DNA from 4 places in the Candidatus Thiodiazotropha sp. CDECU1 genome. Region 3 is predicted to be linked to each of the others. Evidence: predicted binding sites of a transcription regulator. Region 3 holds the regulator's gene; each other region holds the start of a gene.

Region 1 (4,717 bases), 1.5 Mb from region 3:
TGAAGGGATGGTTGAGATTGAGGGATTGGGTCCTCAGTCTGTTACTGCCGGAGATGTGGTTCTCATACCCCCGGGATTCTCTCAACGCATCAGAAATAGCGGTGATGAGGACCTGATATTTCTTGCGCTCTGTACTCCACGCTTCGAACCCCAGGACTATATGGAGCTCGAGGAGAGTGAAAATCCATAATCCCTGCGGGATTTGGCTTTTATGTTTAAAAAATTAGTAAAAACAAATAGATATATATACTTGTGCAAATAAAGTACAGATAGATGATGGAACAACCCCAGACTGGTGTAGTTAGATCAGGGAAAAGCAATGATTACATGGGTAATTTATAAAAATATCTTTATTAATCAGTAAGTAAGATATCAATGCCAGCTCATGGTGATTGGGGATCTGGATCACGAAAGCTACAAAAATATGCAAAAAAGGTATATAATTATTTTAGAAACTATTAATATAGCCGCTAATTATTGATAGAGAGGTTGATCCTCAACTGAGTTTCAGTAGCGATTGAGAATTATCAGTGATTATGAAAGATTCATTTGACATTATATTATCAATGACTAATACGCGAGTAGTGAGGTGTATCATGTCATTTCTCAACTGTAAACATCTGCGCAAAGTCGTCACCCTGGCAGGTGTGCTTCTGATTGGCGGAATTCTGCTAGAGGTCGTCGCACACTGGCTAGCTTCCAACATCGGACTATTGATCATCCAGCCAGTAGCATTGGGTATGGTTCTGTTCAGCCCCGTGGTTATGCTGCTTGCAATGATCCTCAGTCTGATCCCCGGTAAGAGTTTCAAGGACTGTATGCAATAACGGCAGTTCAGGCATCAGGGCTCAGTAGTGTCTCATCTATTGAGACAGTAGTTGCTCTGCGCTCCCTGGTGCCAGACCAAACTCCTCTTCCACCATTTTCTGCCAGCGCTCTTTTTTGAAGGTCTTTTCGTCCGGCACCTTTCGGTGCACCAGATTGATGTGGCAGTCGATACAGCTCTTGCCTTGAGTCTCTTCTGTGTGGATGGAGTTGGTGTTTGCCCGCATCCCCTGTATTGCCTCGAGCAGGTGACAGCGTTTACAGGTGGCCGAGTCTGTGGACTTGAACCATTTTCGGGCCTCGAATGCGGCGCCTGGCAGATGCAGTGCATTGATCACCGGGTCGTCATAGTCGGGGCCGAATATCTTTCCCGATATCTGGGCCAACAGATCCTTACCGCCCATGATGTGATCCCAGGTGGCGGCGAAGATCCCCTCGGATACATGGCAGTCACCGCATGAGGCGCGAACCCCCGATACCGGATTATAGTGGGTCGATTCCCGGTAGGCCTCAGCGGCAATCTCCATGGAGTGGCAGGTGGTGCAAAATTCCTCAGAACTGGTCAGATGGTCAAATTCGATCAGGAACAGCATGAAAACGATCCCGGCGATGCCTCCAATGACCAGTGCATAGATTATGTTGCGGGAAATAAAGTGGAGCGGTCTCTTACTATTCATTTTCCGTTTTCCCAGTGCTGACTGACCCTCGATCATATCCGAGGATTGGATTGGTCTTTTGGGGTTGCTTCATCCACTGGTGATGCTCGGAGGATCCGATGGTTTTCTGGATCAGTTCATCTGCCCTCTCTTTCCCTGCAATCTGCTTCACTTGGGGGAGGAAATGGGCATAGAAATTCCTTCCGACCAGATACATGCCCTCCCACCAGGTGTGGTTGGCGCTGGCCATGGAGGCACCATGCCGGGCACGGGCCCCCTCGTCATGCCACAATTCCCAGTAGATGAACTCGATTGGCTCATCAAAGGGGGTGGGGGTTAACAGACCTTCCGCGTAGAGGGCTTGCATGATCTGCGTTGCCGGTATGCCAAATTTTTCATTGAACAGATTCACGACAGCGTCGAACTGGTCCATGAAGCTCTTGGTAAATGCCTTGCTATGGCACTCAAGACAAACGAGTTGCATGGCTTGGCGTCTGCGCTTTGGTGTTGCGACGGCCTTGACCTTACCCATGCTGCCATCGGCCTTTGTGAGTTCGCTGCCTCGCTTGGGAGGGGCTTCGGACGCGGGTAGTTCCAGCTTCTCGCCATCCTCGAACACTACCAGGTACTGTTTTGTCGAAACGGGTGTGTTGAGACTCCAGGCATTACGCATACCAACATCATGGTTGGCCTTCAATTTTCCCGCGGCGCCCATGTGACAGGTAACACAGGTGGGTGCGGCCACATAGTCCTTCCCCGCGATCCAGCTATCGCTGTCCAGGGCCATCTCATCCCGGTGTGACACAAACAACATGCCATGCTTGGACGCCTCGTATATCCCCTTGTCCGGTGAATCCGGTCCTGAATGGCATCTCACGCAGGCACTGGGTTCCCTGGCCTGGGCCTTGGAAAAGCGATGTTTGCCATGACAGGATGAGCATGAGCCCTTGGATCCGTCAGGGTTGATCCGGCCGATACCGGAATTGGGCCAGGTACGTGGATCCAGGGAACCATCGCCGCGTACTTCGACCTTCGAGCCATGGCACTGATCACAACCGGCAGCCACAATGGCGTCGCCGCCCACATGTCCGGCCAAGGCCGGGAGCCTGTTTTCGATCAGGCTTACCGCCTCGGAATGGACGGATCCCTTCTGTTGCTCATATTCCACCGTATGGCAGCGTGAGCAATCCAGGGGGGATACGATGGTGGCGATGACCTGTCCTTCATGGGTGATCGCATCGATGTCGTCAACGGATGCCTTGTGACAATCCAGGCAGTTGACGCCGGCCTCGGCATGGGCACTCTTGTGCCACTGTTGTGCCAACCCGGACGAGCTCTTCTCATGACAACTGACACACTCCTCGCCAAGCGGATCACCCCATTCGCTTGGGTCGATGCTGACCTTGGCAGCAAAGGATATAGCGTGGGTGCAAATGAGAATACAAAACAGAAACTGCCTCATACAGGATGGATTCATTAACGGTCTCCTTAAGCTGGAGTGTCAATTCGTGCATCCTAGCCAGATACTGCATGAGGCATTGTTCGATTTGGAATTTTAGATGACGACCCAGCTATATTGTTCTTTTTTCCGCATACCTTCGCTAAAGGTTATTGCATGATAATCGTATCATGAAGACCTGTCATTCCCATGACATATATCATTCAAGGAAACTCTGATGAATTCAGAGCTGCAGTGGATGGCTTACATAGGAGTGGTTTTTTGAGGCCTGTCAAAATATTAACACACAATTCGCTTATATAGATTGGGCATATGCCTAAACTACCAATAAATAACAGGGTAATTACTAATCAGGTCGATTAATCAACTGCGCTCAATCAACTTCGATCATGTTTTTTATTTGGCATCTCACTCCATATGTGTATTATTCTCTGCTGAGAAGAATAAAAAGTAGTTAGTTCTTTCTCACTAAGAAACAGTAAAAAATAAGGAGGGATACCATGGAAGCAGCCTTCGCTTCAAGGGCGGTTCTTGCCCTAAGTCTGCTATTTTCATCATTGATTCTGTTAGGGGTTTCCTCAGGTACCTTGGCGGGTACAGAGGAGCAAATACATCACGTCTCATCAGAGGTTTGCAAAAACTGCCACAAAGAGATCTACAAGCAGTGGAAAGGGTCGATGCATGCCCAAAGTACGGCATTGAAGGATCCGATCCATGCCACCTTCTACAAGAAGGTTGTCGGCAGCCCGGTGGAAGAGGGTGTGAAACACAAGGCATCCGGCAAATATCCTATCTGTTTACAGTGCCACGCACCCAACGCGGCGGTTGACAAGACAACCAAGCTCGATGCCAAACCCGCCTATTCCGAGGGAGTCAACTGCGTTGCCTGCCATACCCTGGCCAAGTTCAAGGGTACCAGTGGTAAGGATGGAAAGCTGTTGTTGGGTCTCAAGGCTTATGAGCGTAAGAATGAACTGCAAGGGCCGCAAGGCTTCAATCAGGGATTGGCAAAACTGACTGCAGCCGACGACATGTTCGGTGGTGCAGGCAGTGACGATGACTCAAAACCCAATCCTCACACCGAGGGTGAGGTGGAGCTGGATGGCAAGAAGATCCAGGCCCTGCCGATGGCTGGAAACCCGGGACTGTTGAAAACCAATGCGGCCTGCATGGGCTGTCACGACAAGCGTAACAATCCTCACGGGGTTCCACTCTGCCAGACTGGCAACGAGTACGCGGGAAGTAACGTCAACTGTCAGTCCTGTCATATGCCTGTCGCTGGCGGCATGGTGGATCATGGTATGGGCGGCGGACATAATAATGCCATGTTGAAGCGCAGTGTCGTGTTCACCCTGGATGCAGTGAAAAATGGTGATGGCCTGAATGCCACTGTGAAGTTGAAGAACATGCAGCCTCACAGTCTTCCCACTGGCGCGCCGTTCAGAAACATCTATCTGAAACTCGCCGCTTACGATGCATCAGGCAATGTGATTTGGCAGAACGCTGAGGGTCATCCCGCGAAGAGCGATTCCAAGGCCTATTTCGCCTATCTGCTGGCCGATGACAAGGGTGATCCGGCGTTGCCGCCGAAAGCGACCCAACTCGGTGTCGATTCACGCCTCAAGCCCTATGAAGAGCGTATCCTCTCTTACACCATCCCTGCCAAGGATGCCGTATTGGTAAGAGGAGAGCTGTTCTACAATCTGCTCTGGCCCGTGCTAGTAGAAAAATTCAAACACCTGCCGGAAGATTTGGTGGCGCCAGCGTCGATCGCTAT
Region 2 (4,717 bases), 1.1 Mb from region 3:
TTGAGGTATTTGACAGATGTCAGAAAGACAGACAGGAACCGTAAAATGGTTCGACAGCGGTAAGGGTTATGGTTTTATCGAGCGTGAGAACGGCAAGGATCTTTTCGTCCATTTTCGCGCCATCGCAGGTGAAGGACACCGTTCTTTAGAAGACGGTCAAAAGGTGGAGTTTACTGAGGTTGAGGGTAAGAAAGGTCCGCAGGCTGACAACGTAGTCCCCCTGTAAACCTTTTTTCACCCGTTGCCATTCACTTTGGCATCCTGTCATTTCCGCGAACCAACGGGCAATATCCGTACAGGGATGCACGGATAGATCTTTCATCACTCTTATCAGGAACAGGTCAATGATTACCCTATCGGTTCGTGGTCTTCCACGATCAACTACAGAAGAGAGCCTGACAGCGCTGTTTACAGAATACGGCGTTGTGCGTTCCCTTAAAATGGCCAAGGATCTCTTTAGTGGTGACTGCAAAGGTTTCGCTACAATCGATATGGAGGGTCACGAAGCCCGAGCCGCTATTGCCGCACTCGATGGCAGGGACCTTAGCGGCAGCATAATTCGTGTAGGTCCTGACAGGCCGAGAAAGGGAAAGACCAGAAAACGTCGCTGAATGGGTCCATATTTAAAAATAGCCATCGGTTAAGGTCAGCATGAAATTGACAAGATCGGCTCGATCCTGATCTGACAAACCTAAACCAATAAATGTGCCCGCGTTCATTTCAGCCGCGATATTGTCGTCATTCACTTCGGGAGTGATGAACAGGTTCGCAACCTGAATATCATAGTGCAACACCGTCTCTTCCAGGGTTGCATAGACCCCATTGTGCATATAGGGCGCAGTCAGCTCCACGTTACGCAGGGTTGGCACCTTAAACTTACCCCGTTCGCTTGTTCTATCTGACTCGGCTATCGCACTGCTGGCGCCAAGACCATCATCGACAAACGAATTGTCTGCCAGATAAGCAGGATTATTCACGTTTACCGGTGTACCTATATTGTAATAACGAAAGTTGCTGAAAAGAGAGGTTTCTGGTGTATCCCCCACCGTGTGGCAGTTTGCACATTTAGTCACCTCCGCATCCATGAACAGATCAAAACCTCGCTGTTCCGAGGCGTTCAATGTGTAGTTGCCCAGCAGATAGGCATCAAACTTCGAACTAAAACTGTTGACCTCAGAGGTTGCTTCAAATACTGCAATTGCGGTTGCGATATTGTGATAGGCGGTGGTTGTGTCACTAAAAGCATCTGCACCGAATATGGCAATGAAATCCGCTGCGTACTCAGCATTCTGCACCTTTGCGACAACCTCGGCTTCGGAAGCGTTATTCATTTCAACCGGATTGATAAAGGGGCCCTTGGCCTGCTCAATCAGATCAACGGCACGTCCATCCAGAAACTGTCCACCCTGGTACTTTGAGTCTGTCTCCGGTGTCTGATCCTGATCCGCGACCTCACCGAAGGCAGGTGCAAACGCGGCATAGGCAGCAGTTGGCGCATTTCGATCACCGAAGGCACCACCAACCGATCCCTCTGAAACCGGAGCAGTTACACTGACACGAGGATCGGCGAAACCATTTGAGGGATCGTGACAAGAGCTGCACGCCTGGTTGCTGCCACTGGAGAGATTGGTATCGAAAAACAGTTTCTTTCCCAACTCAGCCATAGATGCAGTAGATGTATTGGTATTATCACTGTCATCGCTGCTGCCACCACCTCCTCCACACGAAACAGTCAAGCACCCTATCAATGCAGCAACACCAACCTTATGTAATCCCATGACTCAGCCACTCCATAGATCGCGTATAAATCGAATACCCAATAAGAATTGAGCATAGATGGATAGAGGAGACTTGATTTTGATCAAGAATTGGTAAATGTGGCGTAGATGGGCGATCAAAATGGGGAGTCTGTCACATCGGGCGACAGATTTTAGGAAATTAAGGATTGCTCATCCATTCATGAATTGGATGCTGTGAAAAGAGCGCGCTACTGCAAAAACTCCACCCGAAGATTGACACGGCGGTTTTCAGCACGCCCGGTCGGGTCCGAGTTATCAGCCACCGGATGAGCATCCGCGTAGCTTACGGAACGCAGATGTTTTGCTGCAAAACCCTGACTCAGGAGAAAACGCGTCACTGCATTGGCGCGAGCAGCGGCCAGTTCCCAATTCGATTCAAACCTGCCACCCAGTATGGGGCGGTCATCGGTATGACCTTCTACGGCGATGTCCGCCTCACCAATCTCCTGCAAAGTCATTGCGAGCTTCTGCAGTATGGGAAAAGCCTCGTCAAGCAGCTCCGCCTTACCTGAATCGAAAAGAATGACATCGGCGATTTCCAATGAGATGCCTTTATCCTTTTGCACCACTGTCACCTCGTCCTGAAAGCGATCCTCTATCGCTGCTACCAGGCGGGCTTCGGCATCACTAATCTGATTCGGCTCCTCATCCACTTGAACCGGTGCTTGTGGCTGTTGCACTTCAAGCGTCGGCTCGTCACTGGGAACAGCCTCATAGGTGGCCGCCATCCTGCTATCCTCATCCGTTGTCTGCAGATGCTGCACTGCCATCTGCCCCAGCAGCACAACCAGCATGGCCAGTATCACGCTCAACACATCCACATAGGTCAACAGCCAACCACCATCATTCTCTTCAACTTCCCAGGCATACCAGGCACTGCTATCGAGCTCCCCTCCCGTAGCTGGTTTTTGGTGCATCTCTCTCTTCCCGCTCGTGGTTGTCATGGGCTGTCACCTATTCAGGCGGCATTCTGGTCAGGGCTGGTAATAAGTTGTAATTCATGGGCTGCCTGGCGCATGTCCTGTCTGGCGTTGACCTCATTCATCATCTCCCTGATCAACTCCGCATGTTGCCTGTCGCATAACATCATGACTGCCTGCAGATGTGCGACCCGGCGTGTGATCAGTTGTCTGCCGCGCTGCTCCAACTTACTGGCAAGGGGTTTGAACACCAGGTTGGCCAATACCAGGCCATACACAGTGGTCAGCATGGCAAAACCCATGGCGGCGCCGATTGAAGCCAGGTTTCCGGAACCCAGGCCAAACAACATCTGCACCAGGCCGAGTAGTGTCCCAAGCATGCCGAACGCAGGGGCATAACCACTCATGGCACGCAGCATCTCGGCGGGTCGGCGTAAATGATCCCTGTCCTCTGCAATCTGGCGCTGCAGGGTAAGTGTCACCTGGTCACGGGGAAAACCGTCCAACACCAGTTGGGTGCCTCTGCGCAGCAGCGGTTCTGAAATCTGCTGTATTACCGCTTCTGCCGGCCGAATCTCGCCGCGGCGGAAGTAATTTGCCGCCTGTAGAAAGCGTGAAAAGCCCTCCTCATCGTCATCCATGTTGGCGGGCGGGTGACGAAAATCGGCGACCAACTGCCAAAGCATCAACACGGAGTTGAGGGAATGACTCATGATCGCTGTCAGCAGGGTACCGCCTACCACCAGTAAAAGACCTGAAATGATCGCGATCAGCCCGGAACCCGGGGCTAACAGCTGTATACTCACAGATACCAGTACGGAGAGTGATAGCAATCCAATCCAAAGCTGTGTGACCAATGCTGTTCTCCTATTGAATATGCCTTTACCTATCAACAGCAAATAGCAGGCCAAGTATGGCTGTGAAGCTTTGTTACCCTGTGCGTCAGATCGCGTCATCGCCTCCCCAAAACAGGTAGATTGATTGCCGCTGACTAATCTTCATGGACCGGTGCCTGATGAAAAACAGAACAATCCCTGCCTCGCTGTCGCTTTTCGCGCTACTCTCGTACGATGTCTATGCCTCGGAGATCAATATGAATCCGGGATTGTGGCACTGGACCGCAGTGCTGAATACGCCTGGCATGCCGATGCAGCTATTACCACCCACCTCCTATACCACTTGCATCACCAGGGCTGACTTTGTACCCAAAGACAGTCAATTGGGACAGGCCTGCGAAACCATCGATCTCATTACGGAAGGGGATAAGGTTTCCTGGAACATAAGCTGCACACGCTCGGTTGGCGTAACCACAAGCCAGGGAAGCATCACCTACTACGGCGATACTGCAGAGGGGGTCATTAACATCGATCTAGGGGGTGTTCTGATGAACTCGAAGACGACAGGTAAACGTTTAGGGCCTTGTAAACAGTAACATTAGGGTGAAAAAACCATACTATGTGTGGTAAATTCCTCCCACTCAAGGGCGGGCTGCCACTAGCAGGATTCAATGACACCGGTCTTAACCATACCATGCCAATGCAATTTAGAGTGCTCAGAGCACATTGAACAGCACAGACTCTATTTCACCTAAACAGGATCATCAGGCAGCTGGATATCGCCGATTTCTCTACCCCTTCATTCTCTTGTTGGGGTTGCTGCCCATGGAGCGCGTGGCTGCTGACACCCCCATCGCTATAGATGAGTTACTCAAGCGGAGTTATCTGGACGATTACCACAGCAATGTGGTGTTCGGCTACCGCATCGTCACTGAAACCGAACGCTTTGGTGCCCGCTATTCAGGCAATCGGCTGCGCTGCAGCAACTGCCACCTCAATGCAGGACGCAAACCCGATGCCATTCCGCTCAATGTGGCGGGTATGTACCCGAAGTGGCGCAGTAAGAACGGCCGTCGCAATGGCATTGGATTGCGCATCCGGGAGTGCTTCGTGTACAGCCTCGACGGCATCATGCCGCCCGAGGACTCACCGGAGGTATTGG
Region 3 (4,717 bases):
CTTTCTCGCCGCCTCGATGAAACCGGAAAAGAGCGGATGGCCATAGCGCGGGGTCGAGGTAAACTCCGGATGGAACTGGCAGGCCACGAACCAGGGATGATCCGGGATCTCCACAATCTCCACCAAGCGTCCATCAACTGAACGGCCCGATACCTTCATCCCGGAAGTGACAATATTATCCAGATAGCTGTTGTTGAACTCGTAACGGTGGCGATGGCGCTCGGTGATGATCTCCTCGCCATACAGCTGGTAGGGCTTGCTATCGGACTCCAGACGACACTGCTGCCCACCCAGGCGCATGGTTCCACCCAGATCCGACTCCTCGGTACGTTTCTCAACCTTGCCGTCCGCATTCAACCACTCAGTGATCAGCCCGATGACCGGGTGTGGTGTGTCGCGCTTGAACTCGGTACTGTGGGCACCCTCCAACCCGGCCACATGACGGGCAAACTCAATCACTGCAACCTGCATCCCGAGACAGATCCCCAGATAGGGAATGCCATTTTCACGGGCATATTGAACTGCCGCAATCTTGCCCTCAACACCACGATTACCGAAACCGCCGGGCACCAGGATGGCATCCATCCCCTCCAGGCTATCAAGCCCGCTCTTCTCCAGCTGTTCCGAATCAACATAGTGAATCACCACCCGGTTGCCGGTATGGACTCCAGCATGTACCAAGGCTTCAGAGAGGGATTTATAGGCCTCCGTAAGATGCACATATTTCCCCACCATGGCGATCTTGACCTCTTCGGCCAGGTTATCGAGACCCTCCAGGAACGCCTCCCATTCAGACAGGTCTGCCGGTGGCAGGTCCAGGTTGAAACGCTGATTGACCAGTTCGTCCATCTCCTGGGCATGCAGCAGCACTGGAATACGATAGATAGAGTCTGCGTCTACTGCGGATATAACCGCCTTTTCCGGTACATTGGTGAAAAGCGCAATCTTTTTGCGTTCGGTTTCAGGCAGGGGCCGCTCGGAACGGCACACCAGAATATCGGGTTGGATACCGATGGAGCGCAACTCTTTGACCGAGTGCTGTGTCGGCTTGGTCTTAATCTCGCCGGATGCCTTGATATAGGGCACCAGAGTCAGATGCATGAACATCACCCGTTGCGGCCCCAACTCCACACCCATCTGACGGATCGCCTCCAGAAAGGGCAGTGACTCGATGTCACCCACCGTGCCACCGATCTCCACCAGGCAGATATCCTTATCATCAGCACCCAGCAAGACACTCTCTTTGATCTGATTGGTGATATGGGGAATCACCTGCACAGTACCTCCCAGATACTCTCCCTTGCGCTCCTTACGAATCACGCTGTCGTAGATCTGGCCGGTAGTGAAGTTATTGTTCCGCCCCATGGTACTGCGGATGAAACGCTCATAGTGCCCAAGATCGAGGTCGGTCTCGGCCCCGTCATCGGTAACGAAAACCTCGCCATGCTGGAATGGACTCATGGTACCCGGATCAACGTTGATGTAGGGATCGAGCTTGATCATGGTGACATCGAGCCCGCGGGCCTCGAGCAGTGCAGCCAGGGAAGCGGATGCGATTCCTTTACCAAGGGAGGAGACAACACCGCCCGTAATGAATATAAATCTAGTCATGAAGCTTCTAGTTAATGCGCTGGAAAAGGGAAAACGGACGGAAGGAAACAGTAACAGATCAGACCGCCTCTCTCAATCGCATTAATAGTGAGCTAATGCGACATAACTCTTGCAATAGTCTCATAAGGACATTTTATTTAAGCGCCCTAGGGTCTATAATCGATTGGCGATTTTCGCAATAACAACCACAGAGACCAGTTGGCTGTTACTCGGTGTGACTAAGCCGAACAGAACAAGGATTCTTGATATTAGCCACTAACCATTTATCAATGCGTAACGACCAACTACTTGTTTCCATTAGAAAAAGTAGTCAATAAAAAATCAATCTTAATTATATGAGGAAGAAAGCATGATTAAATTTGCTAAGGTCCTGAGCGTCGCTGCTCTCGTTGCTGTCTCCACAACCGCATCAGCATGGTGGGGCGGTCCCGGCTATGGTAACCGTGGCTGGAACAACGATGGCTGGGGCGACGGCTGGGGCGATGGTTCCGGCGACTTCAGCTTTGGTATGAGTGGCAGTGGGCGTGGTTCCGGCTATGGCCGTGGCAATAACTACTATCGCGACTACGGTGGTTACGGTCCTTACGGCTATGGCGCGCCATATGGCTATGGTGGTGCCCCGTATGGCTATGGTGGTGCCCCGTATGGCGCCCCATACGGTGGTGCTGCACCTTATGGCTACCCACCTGCAGCCCCGGCTGCGCCTGCTGCACCCGCTAAATAAGCGATCAGCCAGGAGCACTAAAAAAGTCGGCCACATGGCCGACTTTTTTTATTGGATATGATCTAAGATAATAAAAATCCTAAAATTACTTGATCCGGATCAAGAACATCTGGAAAAATAGGAGGGGAGAAATCCCTAAAAGAGTGCACCTTGAGTTGGAGCGGTTCCTTGACGAATAGAAAAGTTGTTTCATTTGAAAATATCAAGGTCGCCTGCAAAAACTGCAGTCTTTCGACCCTTTGCCTCCCCATGGGACTCACCCCTGAAGACATAGAACGCCTGGACTCCATTATCAAGCGAGGTCGCCCCTATCATCGCGGTGATCATCTCTATCGGGGTGGCGACAAGTTCCATAGCCTCAGAGTCATCACCAGTGGCTCGGTCAAAACCTATTCACCCAATGAAGATGGCGGTGAACAGGTACTTGGGTTTCACCTGCCGGGGGAACTGATTGGTTTGGACGCCATTCAGGACGACAACCATAACTGCTCTGCAATCGCCCTTGAGACCACCGCTGTCTGCGAGATCCCCTTCTCTCAACTGGAATCCCTGAGTTCCATCATGCCGAGCCTGCAGCATCAGATGTATCGCCTGCTCAGCCGCGAGATCGGCCAGGAGACAGAGATGCTGACCCTGCTGGGCAAAAAGAGTGCAGAGGAGAGGCTCGCCACCTTCCTGCTCAGCTTTTCCGAACGTTTCAAACAGCGCGGATTCTCAGCCAGTGATTTTTTTCTCAGTATGTCACGCCACGAAATCGGCAACTATTTGGGGCTTGCGGTAGAGACAGTCAGCCGATTGTTCACCCGCTTCCAGGACGAGAGCCTGCTGCAGGTGGAGAGAAAGCATGTGCAACTGCTGGACATCCCCCGCCTGTACGAGATCGTCCAGGGTACAGACCGGGCTAAGTCGACTCAGTCCCGAATCTAATGCTTTTTTAACCAGACACAAGACTCACCCATGGCATCCAACTGCAACTGATGGGCTTCGAGTTCCTGCTGATTTGCATGAACGACCTTCAACGCCGGCCTGTTCGACGGCAAACGTTGGATAGTGTCAGCTGAGTTATCGCCAAATTCATCGGTGGCGACACCATCCAATACCAGTGAAGCCTGCCCTCCTGTCATCATCAGGTAGACATCGGCCAGTATCTCGGCATCCAGAAGCGCGCCATGCAACTCTCTGTGAGAATTATCGATATCGTAGCGTTTGCACAGGGCGTCAAGGCTGTTTCTCTGGCCCGGGTGCATCTTTTTCGCCATCACCAGGGTATCGGTGACTGCGCAGAGTCCATCGATTCTCGCAAGGCTCTGCATAAGACCTAATTCATGGTCGAGAAAACCAACATCGAAGGGGGCATTATGGATGATCAGCTCCGCCCCACTCACATAATCGATGAAGTCCTGCGCCACATCGCCAAACCTGGGCTTATCCTCCAGAAACTCGTTGGTGATGCCGTGCACCTCTATGGCTGCGAAATCGATCTCCCGATCTGGCTGCAGATATTGATGGAAGTTATTTCCGGTCAACCTGCGATCAACCATCTCCACACAACCGATTTCGATGATCCTGTGGCCCTGCTCCGGTTCCAGTCCCGTGGTTTCCGTGTCCAGTACTATTTGTCGCATCAGTTCAAAATTTCCTCGATCCCCCGGTTGGCCAGATCATCCGCCAGCTCATTCTCCGGATGGCCGGAGTGACCTTTGACCCAGGCCCACTCTACCTGATGGCGTTTCACCTCCGCATCCAGCATCTGCCACAGATCCGCATTCTTGACCGGTTTTCTGGCCGTCGTTTTCCAACCATTCCGTTTCCAATTGTGGATCCATTGGGTGATGCCATTTTTGACATACTGGGAATCGGTGGTCACCCTCACCCGGCTTTTCTTCGTCAGGCTCTGCAAACCCCGGATGACGGCCAACAACTCCATGCGGTTGTTGGTGGTCTCAGGCTCACCGCCGAACAGCTGTTTTTCATGTCGGCCATAGCGTAAGAAAACCCCCCAGCCCCCGGGGCCGGGATTCCCGCGACAGGCGCCATCACTATATATTTCTACAACTTGAGCCATCTGAATTTCTCATCGTGGGTTCTGCTGCGGTGGGCAGGACCCGTTTTTTCACCCGCCATTTTGAGCGCAGCGGTGTCACGATAACCTCCCGCTTGACCGCGAGTATGACATATACACCAGCAAGCCTTGGATAGATCTTTTCCCCAATCCCCTCCATGAAGGCGAGTCTCTGCATAATGGGCAGGTGGGATACCGGGGGTCGGTAGTGAAGATAGACCACCTCTTCCAACTCAAAGCCAAGCAATGAGAACCAGTCCTGGATCCGCTTCCCGCTGAAGAAGTGCCCGCACCAGGGAACAGAGGTGGAACGCAGGTGC
Region 4 (4,717 bases), 610 kb from region 3:
CTCCTCTATCTGGCCTGTTTGACGTCTGCAGGCTGCACGACATCACCCGTGTTGTTATCCCAGGCATTGCGTTCATAGGTCACGATCGCCGCGATCTCCAGATCGTTGAGCGAGCCCCAGGGCTGCATGGCGGTCCCCTCTTTACCCTTGATGACGATATTCAGGTGATCGGCAATTGCCCCGGTGGCAATGGCGGAGCCCTTGAGGGCGGGGAAGGCGGGTGGCAGGCCCAGGCCTGTAGCCTGATGGCAGGCCCCGCACTTGGTATCGTAGAGGGGCTTACCCTTAGCCATCAGTTCGTCCAGGCTCCAGGTCTTGTCGGCGCTTGCCTCAGCCGCGGCAGCCAGCTTGACCGCCTTTTGATCGTCTACCCAGGCCGCGAACTTCTCCTGTGAAACCGATTCCACCACGATGGGCATGCGGGAGTGCCAGGTGCCGCAGAGTTCGGCGCACTGACCGCGAAATACACCTTCACGGTTGAGCTCGGCCCAGGTCTCGGTGACATAACCGGGAATGGCATCCTTTTTCACTGCCAGTTCAGGTACCCAGAATGCATGCAGGACATCCGCGGAGGTGTGGAGAAAGCGGATCTTGACCCCAGTGGGCAGCACCAGGCGGTTGTCGACCTCGCGTAAATAGAGATCGCCGGACTCCTCCTCCGGTACATAGCGGCTCTCCACTTTGATATTGTGATCCAGATAATCGAACTCCCACCACCACTGGTGGCCGGTTACCTTCACATCCATGATGTTCTCTTCCTTTGGCACATCCCAGACCATTTTCAGCACCGCATCCGCCTTGCCCGCGATGGTCAGGTCCACGCCCAATACCATCACCGGCACGATGACCCAGGACCAGTTGCCAAACCAGGAGTTGTGAAACTCCTGGTCGGCTGGATAACCACGGCTCTTACGATGAAAATAGAGCGAATAGAAGACAAAGGCGAAGACGATGATCAGCAGCACAGTGGCGATAGTCATGGTCATCATATGAATATCGAATATCTGCTGGGCGACTTCAGCTGCGGGTTCGGGGAAGTTGACACCGTACTCAGCCGCAGCACTTCCCGTGGCTCCGGACAAAGCTGCCAATAGCCAGAAATTGCGCCTTGGCGAACGGTTGGCCTGTTTCAGGTTAAAACGAGAGTTGGTGTTGGAATCTCGTGTTTCTGTCTTGTGATTATTATGCATGCCGATCAGAAGCCCTCGATTGCGTTTCTAAGATTGTTGGCGAGCATCTCTCGCTCCTCTTCCAAAAGATTTTTGCCTATTTCTATGAATTCGCCATGGGACCCGATCATCAGACGGCTTGGATACCAGCCTTTGGGATCATGGTTTTGAATGATTTTCAGCCAGGCCTTGTGAAAACATCTCTCCGCTTTAGGACGGCGATTGTCACTAACCCTCACATGGGTCGCATCGATATGGATGATCTCCTGGGTATGGGCACAACAGCTCTGACAATAGATGGCGATGCCGACGATGATGATCTCCAGTCCGGTGAAGGGTAGGACCAGCCAGGCGCCGAGGGAGAGAAAATAGAGACTGACCAGACCGATACAGGCAGCAAAAAACAGGAACAGCCACTTGGACTGACTCCAGGTCAGGTTTCTATTGGGTTGGACGACGAGTACAGCTTCATCATCGTTACTAGTTCGGGGCGCCCTAAAGACCATTTGAGATCCTGCAGTTAGCTCTGACTGCCGATACTGCATGGCGTCGTTTTTTTGATCTAGATCAGTTGTTTTATTGATCTGGGTCAAGAGAATATGACAAAGTCGGGGCGAAACGCAATAACTAAGTTTATTTATCAGCTATTAAATAAGGTATTGAATATAAATTAGAATTATTGAATATATCTATTTTTTTACTTACTTTTGGTGGATTATTGTCAATTTGGCATGGATCAAGCCGCCATTGAGACAATCCTGATTTTCTGTTGATGGAAACCACCCTTGGTGGAAGCTGGGGCTCAGGTCTCAGTCAGCTGGACATTCGGAAAGGCCTGCTCGAGATCGAGTGACCAGATCTTCTCCGTCATGCTCTTTTTAAGGATTTCCAGACGTTCATGATGCTCCTCGTCAGCCTGATTCCGGTTGATCTTGTCGAGCAGTCCCAGGAACTCGGGTGACACAATACCTTCAGCCAGTGTTAACTGTAGTGCTTGGTTGCCGTCACTTACCTTCCAGCTGTACTCCATGTCACTCACGCAACGGGCCTCGGTGGTGCCGCAGGTCAATAGATATCGACCGGTGGAGACGCAGCCAGTGACATACTCGATGGTATCTCTCACTCCCGGTCCCGGGTGCCCGCTCTCAATGGTGAGTTTTTGCCGCTCCCAGGTCTTCTCGCGGGAGAGCAGCTTGGCGGCATATTGCAACATCCTGAAGGCGAGTGCACAGCCCCAGTAGGCATTGCCCTGATGGAATTCCAGCGCGCCCTGGTAGCTTAGTATCAGGGGTATACCCTTGTCATTTATATGGATGTCTGTGGATGTCATCAGCGTCTCTACCTCCATTGAATCTATTATAATTGATGTAGGTCGTTTAACTGTGTGAACTCGGGTGCAGGCAGGTCTGGCGATGACTATCTTGGTTTGGTGGTGTATTGAATTCTATCTCCCGTTAAACTATTCAGCATCCAAGCGGATGGTGAAAAAAGGGGGACAATAGAACGGTGTTCACTCCTGAATCCCCTCAAGACTCAAATCCCACACCTTGGCATACAGTCGATATGCAAACCCTGTTTCGCCGTGTCGACGGTGATGATGGTGGATTGTCGAAGCAAGAAGCGACTCTCCGTTTGCAGAGATTCGGTCCCAATCGTTTGGCGGAGCCCCAGACGCGCCATCCATTGGTGCGATTTCTCTATCAGTTTCACAACGTCCTTATCTATGTCCTGATTATCGCCGGGGTGGTTACCTCACTGCTGCAACACTGGCTGGATGCCAGCGTTATTTTTGGCGTGGTGTTTATTAATGCCCTGATCGGCCATATTCAGGAAGGCAAGGCAGAGAACGCCTTAAAGGCTATCCGGCAGATGCTGTCGTGCCGGGCAATGGTCCTGCGTGATGGGAAACAGATATCCATCGATGCTGAACAGCTGGTTGTGGGGGATGTGGTTCTACTCCAGTCAGGGGACAGAGTGCCGGCGGATCTGCGCCTGATTCAGGTCAAAGGACTACTTATACAGGAGTCTGCATTGACCGGTGAATCGACGGCAGTGGAAAAGAATGCCTTGCCACTCTCTCCTGAAGTAATGTTGGCGGATCGATCGAACATGGCCTATTCCGGAACCCTGGTGACCCACGGCAAGGGAAATGGTGTAGTGGTGTCCACTGGCGCCGATACGGAGATAGGCCGCATCGGTTCTCTGGTCATCGAAGTAGAGCAGGTTACCACACCACTCCTGCGCCAGGTGGCCCAATTCGGGCGTTGGCTGACAGTAGGTATTCTGGTGATCGCACTGTTTACCTTTTTCTATGGTGTGGTATTTCGGGACTACAGTATGACCGAGATGTTTCTCGCCTCTGTCAGTCTCGCGGTTGCGGCAATACCTGAGGGGTTGCCCGCTATCATGACAATTACATTGGCCATCGGTGTGCAACGCATGGCGCAACGAAACGCCATCATCAGAAAGCTACCGGCAGTCGAGACCCTGGGTTCAGTAATGGTGATCTGTACCGACAAGACCGGCACCCTCACCCGCAACGAAATGACGGTGCGAAGCATGGCAACCGCCGAACAGATCTATCAAGTGACTGGAACCGGCTATGATGCCCATGGGGCCATCGTCCTTGATGGGCATGAAATTGGCTCTGACGAGCAGTCCATGCTCAGTATGATGAGCCGCGTGGCTGTTCTCTGCAACGATGCATCCCTTGAGCTGCACGATGGAATGTGGCGAATACACGGCGACCCTATGGAGGGTGCTCTGTTGATCGCCGGTTTAAAGGCCGGGTTGGATATCGACATGGCCAATAAACAATACCCGCGCAACGATCTCATACCATTTGAATCGGAACACCGCTTCATGGCGACGCTTCACCATAGTCATTCCGGGAGCGCTTTTATAATGCTCAAAGGTGCACCGGAGCAATTGTTGAAACGCTGCAGCCAGCAAAAATCTTTGGCTGGAGATTGCCCCCTGGATCTGAAGCGTTGGACAGAATGTATTGAAACCATGGCGGGACAGGGTCAGCGGGTGCTGGCGGTAGCGGTGAAACCGGTTTCCCATGACAAGATGGAACTGAACTATGAGGATGTTGAAGATGACATGATTCTATTGGGTTTGTTCGGTTTGATCGATCCACCCAGGGATGAGGCTATCAGTGCGGTAAAGGTCTGTGCCCAGGCCGGTATCAGGGTAAAGATGATTACCGGAGATCATAGCATCACCGCCCTGGCTATCGCCCGTCAACTGAATCTGGTGAATACCGATCAGGTGTTGACCGGCCAGGCATTGGACGCAATGGATGATGACACCTTACGTGGTTGCGTTGCCGATATCGATGTCTACGCCCGGGTCACTCCGGAGCATAAGTTGCGTCTTGTCACCCAGTTGCAGGCAATGCGATGGGTTGTGGCCATGACCGGTGATGGTGTGAACGACTCGCCGGCATTGAAACGGGCGGATGTGGGTACCGCGATGGGATTGAACGGTACAGAGGCGGCAAAGGAGGCCTCTGAAATGGTGCTCGCGGATGACAATTTCGCTGC

What was found. The regulator FNR, encoded in region 3, switches genes on or off when oxygen is low (the NO sensors DNR and NnrR bind a similar motif). The targets are predictions, from matches to a motif close to TTGATNTANATCAA.
Region 1: a site for FNR is predicted at 3,130-3,143, ahead of R2K28_RS09250 (multiheme c-type cytochrome). Genes of this name have one in related genera too.
Region 2: a site for FNR is predicted at 1,852-1,865, ahead of R2K28_RS11180 (cytochrome-c peroxidase). Genes of this name have one in related genera too.
Region 4: a site for FNR is predicted at 1,749-1,762, ahead of R2K28_RS13195 (DUF2244 domain-containing protein). Genes of this name have one in related genera too.

Annotation. Positions count from the first base shown of each region.
Region 1 is NZ_OY734020.1:2,040,511-2,045,227, forward strand. It holds gene R2K28_RS09235 (cupin domain-containing protein) at 1-190, shown strand, start outside; gene R2K28_RS09240 (hypothetical protein) at 597-827, shown strand; gene R2K28_RS09245 (cytochrome c3 family protein) at 864-1,502, opposite strand; gene R2K28_RS09250 (multiheme c-type cytochrome) at 1,495-2,958, opposite strand; gene R2K28_RS09255 (cytochrome c family protein) at 3,441-4,717, shown strand, end outside.
Region 2 is NZ_OY734020.1:2,454,341-2,459,057, forward strand. It holds gene R2K28_RS11170 (cold-shock protein) at 17-226, shown strand; gene R2K28_RS11175 (RNA recognition motif domain-containing protein) at 345-611, shown strand; gene R2K28_RS11180 (cytochrome-c peroxidase) at 624-1,778, opposite strand; gene R2K28_RS11185 (OmpA/MotB family protein) at 1,988-2,743, opposite strand; gene R2K28_RS11190 (motility protein A) at 2,758-3,576, opposite strand; gene R2K28_RS11195 (DUF3617 domain-containing protein) at 3,735-4,151, shown strand; gene R2K28_RS11200 (c-type cytochrome) at 4,282-4,717, shown strand, end outside.
Region 3 is NZ_OY734020.1:3,510,117-3,514,833, forward strand. It holds gene R2K28_RS15975 (CTP synthase) at 1-1,611, opposite strand, end outside; gene R2K28_RS15980 (sulfur globule family protein) at 1,961-2,335, shown strand; gene fnr (fumarate/nitrate reduction transcriptional regulator Fnr) at 2,504-3,262, shown strand; gene dnaQ (DNA polymerase III subunit epsilon) at 3,259-3,960, opposite strand; gene rnhA (ribonuclease HI) at 3,960-4,400, opposite strand; gene R2K28_RS16000 (class I SAM-dependent methyltransferase) at 4,375-4,717, opposite strand, start outside.
Region 4 is NZ_OY734020.1:2,903,032-2,907,748, reverse strand. It holds gene coxB (cytochrome c oxidase subunit II) at 6-1,190, opposite strand; gene R2K28_RS13195 (DUF2244 domain-containing protein) at 1,196-1,675, opposite strand; gene R2K28_RS13190 (hypothetical protein) at 1,972-2,499, opposite strand; gene R2K28_RS13185 (cation-transporting P-type ATPase) at 2,733-4,717, shown strand, end outside.